2 regions of the Halomonas sp. GFAJ-1 genome follow, and region 1 is predicted to be linked to the other one. Evidence: predicted binding sites of a transcription regulator. Region 1 holds the regulator's gene; the other holds the start of a gene.
What was found. Region 1 encodes FNR, which switches genes on or off when oxygen is low (the NO sensors DNR and NnrR bind a similar motif). Its sites were predicted from a motif close to TTGATNTANATCAA; they were not measured.
Positions count from the first base shown of each region.

Region 2: the regulator FNR is predicted to act here: its motif matches at 2,726-2,739, upstream of MOY_RS02365 (cytochrome-c peroxidase).

Region 1 is NZ_AHBC01000005.1:19,903-24,546, reverse strand. It holds gene hemN (oxygen-independent coproporphyrinogen III oxidase) at 1-1,069, shown strand, start outside; gene fnr (fumarate/nitrate reduction transcriptional regulator Fnr) at 1,128-1,880, shown strand; gene ttcA (tRNA 2-thiocytidine(32) synthetase TtcA) at 1,867-2,778, opposite strand; gene MOY_RS01885 (DNA polymerase III subunit epsilon) at 2,862-3,512, opposite strand; gene MOY_RS01880 (putative nucleotidyltransferase substrate binding domain-containing protein) at 3,518-4,644, opposite strand, start outside.
Region 2 is NZ_AHBC01000008.1:45-4,688, reverse strand. It holds gene cydC (thiol reductant ABC exporter subunit CydC) at 1-499, shown strand, start outside; gene MOY_RS02370 (adenosine deaminase) at 527-1,519, shown strand; gene MOY_RS02365 (cytochrome-c peroxidase) at 1,595-2,584, opposite strand; gene msrP (protein-methionine-sulfoxide reductase catalytic subunit MsrP) at 2,861-3,829, shown strand; gene MOY_RS02355 (sulfite oxidase heme-binding subunit YedZ) at 3,847-4,446, shown strand.

The sequences.
Region 1 (4,644 bases):
GCCAGTACAACAGTTGCACTGGGGTGGTGGTACACCGACGTTTCTCTCGCTTGCACAAATGAGCGACCTGATTGACCGTTTAGACGCTCGCTTTGGTTTATCCATGTCGCCTGATCGTGATTACGCTATTGAAATTGACCCACGGGAAGCCGATGTATTTACCCTACGCCACTTACAGTCACTTGGGTTTAACCGGCTGAGCCTTGGCGTACAGGATTTAAACCCACAGGTACAAAAAGCGATTAATCGTGTGCAGCCGCGAGTGCTCACCGAAACATTAATGGATGAAGCTCATCGTCTAAGTTTTCGCTCACTTAATCTCGATTTGATCTATGGCCTGCCCTTTCAAACCGAGCAGAGCTTTGCCGACACACTGCAGCAGGTTATTGAGCTAAACCCAGCACGGCTATCAGTGTTTAACTATGCCCATATGCCCACTCGTTTTGCGCCTCAGCGACGTATTAATGAGGAAGACTTACCAAGTGCCGATGAGAAACTCGCTATTTTGCATACGACTATTGAGATGCTTACCAGCGCAGGCTATGTACACATTGGTATGGATCATTTTGCCCGACCGGATGATAGCTTGGCGGTTGCCCAGCGCAACGGCTCACTTCAGCGTAATTTCCAAGGTTACTCCAGCCATGCTCAGTGTGATCTGATAGGGCTAGGCGTCTCAGCCATTTCTCGCGTGGATGACGTTTATGCGCAAAACCCAACCTCTCTTGAACACTTTGAAGCAGCACTAGATCAAGGTAGGCTAGCAACAGCAAAAGGTTTAAGATTAAATCAGGACGACCTAATACGGCGAGACGTTATTGAACGCTTAATGTGTGATATGCGAATTGATCTAGCAGCAGTAGGCCAGCGCTGGGGAATTGATGCTGCTGACTACTTTTCTCCCGTTCTTGAGCAGCTTCACGCGGCAGAACAGGACGGCTTGCTGATACGTGACGGCCTCTCTTTGAGCGCCACACCCACAGGCCGACTGCTTATTCGTCATCTTGCCATGGCCTTCGATGCTTATTTATCCGGCCAGTCGTCTCAGCGTTATTCAAAAATTATGTGACCCTATTGAGGCGCTCTTGCCTGGCGCCTATCATGGCAAATGATAAACGGAGAATTACATGCCTCACCAAGCCAGCCCCCGACGTTCACTGCTGCAAGAAGCACGCTGTCAAACCTGCAGCCTTAGTTCGTTGTGCCTACCGCTGGCCCTTGAGCTTGAGGACATGGGGCAGTTTGACGCTATTATCCGCCGCCGGGCACCGCTTAAAAAAGGTGAGCCGCTGTTTCGCCAGGGAGACCCGTTTACCAGTGTGTATGCCGTTCGCTCGGGTAGCCTTAAACAGGTCACCAGCGAAGGGAATGGCAACGACCAGCTTACCAACTTCTACCTGCCCAGCGAGCTGGTGGGGTTAGACGGCATTGATGAAAACTATTACCCCGGCAGCGTTATTGCCTTGGAAACCACGACCGTTTGTGAAATCCCTTTCGACCGCTTGGACACGCTCTCTGAAGAGCTTCCCGAACTACGGGGACAGCTCTACCGGAGCATGAGTAAAGAGCTGAAAGATGACCGCCGCATGATGCGCCTGCTATCACGCAAAACCGCCGACCAGCGACTCGCTAGCTTTTTAATCACGCTCTCAGACCGCTTTCGTCGGCGTGGTTACTCCCCCTACAGCTTCCGGCTCTCTATGTCCCGGGCGGATATGGGAAATTACTTGGGCCTCGCGGTAGAAACCGTCAGCCGCATTCTTAGCCGTTTCCAGCAACAAGCCGTGGTAGCCGTGTCAGGGCGTGAAATTAATATCCTCGACATGCAGCGGTTAATTATCTTGGCCGAAGAGGACGAGCAGACCGCTACCCCACGTTAAATGCTTGAATGCGCCCGGCCATCAGTGCTGCTTGTTTGCTTTCAAGGTTTGCAAAATCAAATAGCTGGCGGTCGGCAAGCTGGGAGGGGGCCACATTCGTCACCGCTTTAAACATGCTTTCCAGCCGCCCAGGATGCTTCTTATCCCACTCTGCCAGCATATCTTTAACGACCTGACGCTGGAGGTTGGGCTGCGAACCACACAGATTACAGGGAATGATGGGGAACTCCATTAGCCGGGAGAACTCGGCAATATCCGCCTCTTTGCAGTAAGCAAGCGGACGAATGACGATATTTTTACCATCATCAGATAGCAGCTTAGGCGGCATAGCTTTTAAAGTCCCGCCAAAAAACATATTTAAAAACAGCGTTTCTAAAATATCTTCCCGGTGATGACCCAAAGCAATTTTGGTAGCGCCAATCTCTTCAGCAAATCCATACAGCGACCCTCTACGCAGTCGCGAACAGAGTGCACACGTGGTCTTTCCTTCTGGTGTTTTCTCTTTCACCACCGAGTAGGTGTCCCGCTCTAGAATATGGTACTCCACCCCCTGCTTATCCAAATACTGCGGCAGGATGTGCTCTGGAAAACCCGGTTGCTTCTGATCCATATTCACCGCCACCAGTGAGAAGTTAACCGGGGCGTTGCGCTGCAAGTTGCGCAAAATCTCAAGCATGGTGTAGCTATCTTTGCCACCCGATAGGCACACCATCACCCGGTCGCCTTCGCCAATCATCTGATAATCGATGATTGCGTTACCCACCTCGCGACGCAGGCGTTTTTGCAACTTGTTGAATTCACGCTTCTGTTTTGCGTCTTGGGTGTCGGGTAGGGATTGCTGGCTGGCCGCTTGGGCGGCATCGATGGTCGCCGGGTCAAAATAATCAAGAGATTGCATGGTATAGGCACTGCCGCTGGTAGAAAAAGCAGCGGCCATTCTAACAATACTCGACAGCTCCACCCAACAGAAACCCAGCGGGTTTAAGCCACCTGGGCAGTCTCACGCTGCAAACGGATATACAGCAGCGCACTCGCAGCAGCTTCACTTAGCACCCCGTGGCTGTTCATTGCGGGCAGTTGCCATCGCTCTAGCGCCTCGCCCAAGTCGTTGCCGATATCTACCTGGGGGTGTAAACGTCGCAGCTGGCGATGATGAAGCTTGGCGACATCCACCTGCGCATTGGGCAAACCGAAGCCAAGCGCCTCCTTGAACTGCATATTTAGCTGATCAAGAGAGCGGTCTATTTGCCAGCCTATTAAGGGCCGGTTGCCAATAAACTCAGCCAGTGCCCCGAGATTCTCTGCATTGGGCGATAAAGCGACGGTCGTACCATAAACGTGTTGATGGCGCCTAAGCGTAGCGGCATTTGCGCTACGGGTGTTCGCTATCGTGGCAACCCAGGCTCTGCTGGTTTGAACATGGCGCTGGCTCAGCACCACTGCTGCCACACTAATCACCGGGTGCTCACCTGCAGACGCATAACACGCAAGGGCCACCTGCTCTTCCCCCATATAGGGCTGGAATAGCCATGCATAGGGAGAGCCAACACACCGGCGGCGGTCGCTTTCTCGCTGCAGGAGGGTGCGCAGGGAGCCGCTGAATAGCGACACGTGTCGATCTAACCATCGCATGCCGCTCACGAATACTCCAGATGATATCGGTGGGAAAGGCGCTGTTTGAAATCTTTAACAATATGCATCGCTTCGCGAAGCAAATCGCGCTCAAGGGAGGAGAGTTCCTGCACGACCACACGGTTAGTGCGCGTACCGGACGCACCATCCAACTCTTGAAGCTGCTGTTTTAGCCGCAGCTCTGTAAACAGCGCTAATGCCTCCCCCAAATCATCGGCGAAGCGACGATCCAACCGGCCATCCGTCGCTAGGGCATCTAAACGATCCAGCGTCGACGTTGCCTTAATCCGTCGCTCAAGCGCCATAGTGCGCACGCCATGCACAATCGGAAAAATGCCGCCTTTTTTTATATCAATACCGTGCTGGGGCTTTTTCAGCGAGCCAAAGAGCGTCAGCGGTGTCGAAAAACGCAGGGCCGTTCTGGCAAAGTAAGAGAGCAGCAGCTCGTCTCGGGAGCAGCGCTCAAAGAGTTCTTCCCGCACGCTCTCTAGTAACGTGGGATTCCCACCCACTGCGTGGGCATCAAGCAGAATCGCCAGCTTCATCAAGCTATCGCCATCCCGGGCACTGGCCCACTTCACAATATTTTTTTTCCATTGAGACACTGTCCCGACCCACTCGGGGTTAGACACCATAATGTTGCCGGGGCACGGCGGGTAACCTAATTGAATAAGCGTTTTCGTCAGCGTTTGCATTTGCTCGGCCACGTCAGGCCACTGACTGTCATCCGCTAAAATCAGACCATTATCCTGGTCTGTTTTGAGAATTTGCTCGCCACGCCCCTCGCTTCCCATCACCATCATGCAGCTATCGTTATGGTGAGCTTCATCAACGGTAAATGACCAGGCTTTACTCATAATGCGCCCATTGAGCGCGGCTAAGAGGTCCATCGCAAAACGTAACTTGACCCCTTGGGCCATTAAGGCTTTTACCAGCTCAGGGGTGCGCTGACTTGCCGTTGCCAACGCCTCTAAGTCATTCGCCTGCTCAATTTGAAGGCTAACCACATAGCTACGACTGGAGAAGTAGCTCAGCACATCGGTTAGCTCGACAACCCCTTTGAGTGCCTCTTGCTCCACCACCACAACCCGCGCCACCTTGTGGCGTGTCATCAACACCAGGGCTTCAAAGA
Region 2 (4,644 bases), on a different contig from region 1:
CGTGGCAGGGTTTGCGCCGTTTACATTGACAGAAGATAGCCGGGCAGCACATTTCGCTATGCTTTCCCAGCAGGTTGATCTTTTCGATGGATCATTGGCGGAAAACTTACGTATCGCAAAGCCTAGCGCTAGCAACAAGGAGCTATGGCGTGCCTTGGATCAAGTGGCGTTAAGCGATTGGGCGCAGCAGCAGCCACAAAAGCTGGGCACGTCAGTAGGGGAGAAGGGGCAGCAGCTATCCGGTGGGCAAGCCAGGCGGGTTGCCTTAGCGCGCTTATTTTTACGTAGTCCAAACGTGGTGCTGCTGGATGAGCCTTTTGCTGGTGTTGATGCGCAAACGGCACAGCATCTAGCGCGTGCTTTAGATGACTGGTTGCAGGATAAAACAGTGATTTACTTTGTTCATCAAGTAGATGATGCGAGTTTATTGCCCGGAGTTGAGTACACTTGGCGGCTTGCTGAGGGACAGCTAATTGCTGATACTGGCATAAGTAGCTAGTTACCTAAGCAAAAAAAGGAATTCGATATGCATGAGTTTTTACGTCGGCTGCCAAAAGTAGAGCTTCACTTGCATATTGAAGGCTCTCTTGAGCCAGCATTAATGTTTGAGCTTGCGAAACGCAATAACATTGAGCTTCCTTATGCAACGGTTGAAGATGCGAAAGCAGCTTATCAATTTGATGATCTGCAAGGATTTTTAAATCTTTACTACCAAGGCATGGATGTACTGCGCACCCAGCAAGATTTTTATGATTTGGCGATGGATTATTTTAAACGAGCGCGCGAAGAGGGAGTAGTGCATATAGACATGCATTTTGACCCGCAAGCGCACTTGCTGCGTGGCGTGCCCCTTGAGGTTGTGATGGCGGGCTTGTTGCAAGCAAAAGAAGAGGCTGAAACATCGTTAGATTTGTCTGTTGGCATGATCATGGCATTCCTGCGTGATCGGCCAGCGGATGAAGCGCTGCATGTTTTTGAACAAGCGGCGCCTTATTGGAAGCATCTGGATGCGATTGGTCTTGATAGTGCTGAGCGCGATAACCCACCCGTTAAATTTCAGGCACTGTTTGCACGTGCTAAAGATGTTGGCTTAGTGCGTGTGGCCCATGCTGGTGAAGAGGGGCCTGCGGACTATATCGTTGAAGCGCTCGATGTGCTTGATGTGCAGCGTATTGATCACGGTGTGCGCTGCTTAGAGAGTAACGCTGTGATCCAGCGCCTTCGTGAGCAGCAAACCGTCTTAACCGTTTGCCCGCTTTCAAACGTTAGCTTAAAGGTGGTTGAGCAATTGAGCGACCATCCGCTCCCGATCCTGCTAGCGGAAGGGCTAAAAGTCACGATCAGTTCAGATGATCCGGCGTACTTTGGGGGTGGCTTGCTTACAAATCACTTGGCGTGTGCTGAAGCATTTGGTTGGAGTGAGGATGTTTTTCGCACGTTAAATCGCAATGCGATAGAAGAAGCATTTACTAGTGAGGGGCGCCGCGAAGAACTTAAGCGGCGTTTAGAGCGTGCTTAAGTTGAGTATATAAAAGAGAACTGCCGGCGCAAGGCCGGCAGTTTTGTGATAGCTAACTCAGGTGTAATGCCTGCGTCAGGGGAGAGCTGGAATTTCGAAATCAGGCATCTCGCCGGTGAGCGTATGCAGAAATGCGGTGATGTCGTTAATCGTTGCATCATCAAATTCCCGGCCAAGCATCTCCTCGCCCATGATAGCGACCGCTTCCTCTAGCGTTTCAGTAGCGCCATTGTTCATATAGGGATAGGTGACGGCTACGTTTCTAAGCGTAGGTGTCTTGAAGCGATATTTATCGCTCTCTTCACCAGTTACTAGGTAGCGGCCTAGGTCGGTTGAGCCTGGAACTTGGATCGCATGGAAGCGGCTATCTGTTAGCGCTGGCCCGCTGTGGCAAGCAATACAACCATTGTTAACAAAAGCAGCCATACCATCTTTAGCTTGGTCGCTGATGGCGCTTAGGTCACCGCGGAGGTAGCGGTCAAACGGTGAGTTTGGCGTATTAAGTGTGCGCTGAAAAGAAGCAAGTGCTTTGGCCAGGTTGTCGGCATTGATTGGATCTGCGTCATCAGGATAGGCTTCAGCAAATTTCTCCTGATAGAGATCAAACTCCGTTAAGCGTTCCAACGCCATTTCAAGATCCATTGCCATTTCGACATCGGCTTCGATAGGCCCAAGTGCTTGCCCTTCTAGATCTGGTTCGCGGCCATCCCAGAACTGGGCTTCAAAAAAACCACTATTTAGGACTGTTGGTGTATTGCGCTCACCGACTTGGCCGTCATGGCCCACTGCGCGAGGGATACGGTCAGCCCAACCCAATGCAGGGTTATGGCAGGTCGCGCAGCTGATGACACCGCTGGAAGAAATTCGCGGCTCGAAAAACAGCATATTACCCAACTCAACTTTCTCTTTGGTAAGTGAGTTGTGCGCAGGTATAGGGGGTAAGTATGGCAACGCCTCAAATCGGTCGCGGTAATCCTCAAAACCGTCTTCCGCTGCCATGGCCCCAGTAGATATTAATGCTGCACTGGCAATAATGCCGGGCAGAATTTTTTTCGTCATTTTCATCGATGATCCCCTCGCATGAGTAGCACTCATAAATAGCACTTACAACGGCTAGTCCTGCAGTTTGCTAATCTAGCCTTAGTCAAGGTAGGTGCTTTTAATATTAGTTTTCAACCAAGTGTAATAGTCGGGTAAGGGGGTGGCTTGCGCTGGGTCAAGTTTTCTCGCAATTTCTGTCTAAGCTTAGTGTTTATTCTACGCTGGGTGGTTATGGAGGAAGGAGGGTGAGGTACCCTGGTGATAAAACGTGTCTTAAGTCTTTTATAGTAAGGAGGTGATATGCCGCGTTACCGATACCCTGTTATTCCTGAATCGGAAGTGACGCCTAAGGCAGTATTCGACAATCGTCGTCACTTCTTGCGTCAGGGTTTTGCTGTTGGGGCTGCCGTCATGCTGGCTCCCAGCATGTTTTTGACAAAAAAAGCGCATGCTTGGGCAGGTGTACTTAAGCCCGCGCTTGAGAATGATTTGCCGAGCCAAGAATTGGCCGGCGGTGAAGCGCTTACCGACTTTCGAGATGCCACTACCTACAATAACTTTTATGAATTTGGGACAGGAAAACGAGATCCTGAAGTTTTTGCTCACAATTTGCCAGTTGACCCCTGGAGTATCTCCCTAGAAGGGGAGCTGGACAAAACAGGGGCTATACCACTTGAAGATATGCTTAAGCGCCACTCTTTAGAGGAGCGTATTTACCGATTACGTTGCGTGGAAGCGTGGTCGATGGTCATTCCTTGGATTGGGATACCTCTGGCGGATCTGCTCAATCACCATGGGCTAACATCCCGGTCTAAGTATGTTGAATTTGAGTCGCTATATGACCCAGATAATTTAAGAGGCCAGCGCCGTTCCATTATCGATTGGCCATATCGAGAGGCACTGCGTATTGATGAGGCAATGCACCCGTTAACGTTGCTAGCTGTGGGCATGTATGGGGAAAAAATGCCTAATCAAAATGGTGCGCCCATTCGGTTAGTTGTGCCATGGAAGTACGGTTTTAAGAGCATTAAATCGATTACCAAAATACGTATTCTTGAAGAGCCGCCCACTACCTCTTGGCAAGCGCGTAATCCTGAAGAGTATGGTTTTTATGCCAATGTAAACCCGGATGTTAATCATCCCCGTTGGTCGCAGGCAAGAGAGCGTAGGATTGGCGAGTCAGGCCGCCGGGAAACGCTGATGTTCAATGGTTATGGCGAGGAAGTCGCTCATCTTTATAAAGGTATGGATCTTCAAAAACATTATTGATTAGCAGTGAGTGATTTATGGCAGTTAAAGCAACGCCAGTATCTTTTTTTCGTTTATGCGTGTTCGCGGCAGGTCTACTGCCAGGCTTATGGTTAACATGGCAGTGGCATTACGGTGATCTAGGGGCTAATCCGGCGGAAGCCGTTGTTCATTTCTCTGGCAGGGTTGGATTGTCACTATTGTTAGCCACGATAGCGTTTAGCCCTGCGTTTCGGCTTACACGCTGGTTAGGGTTTATGAAGGCTCGTCGTCAAATAGGGTTGTGGTCTTTTTTTTGGCTAATTTTACATATGCTTTCATGGATGGGGTTGGAGCAGTACTGGGAGTGGCAGTGGATTTGGCATGAAATGGTTGCCCTTGAATACATACGCTATGGAGCTGCTGCACTGCTACTGCTTATACCGTTAGCTTTGACTTCTTTTCAATGGGTGCCCGCTAAAATGGGTTGGAAAGCTTGGCACTGGTTGCACAGGCTGATCTATATCTCCGCAGGTCTCGGCATATACCACCTGTGGGTTCTCACTCGGGCTGACTATCTGCTACCTACTATATTTGCTTTATTATTTGCTGGTTTGGTTGTTTTTCGGTTGATTGATGCATTCATTCACCGCCAGTAAAAGTTAAGAGTAAAAAACTCATGCCATGTGCTTGACCAGAAAAAAAATACCAGTATGATGTGCACACATCGAACGGCAGCAGTCTTCGATAGCTCTTTAACAATTTGATCAGGTAATTCATGTGGGCGCTTGCCGATGAGGGTGATAAATCACCAAATATCAAGGCAAGCGGTCATGAAAACGTAAGTTTGAATGAAT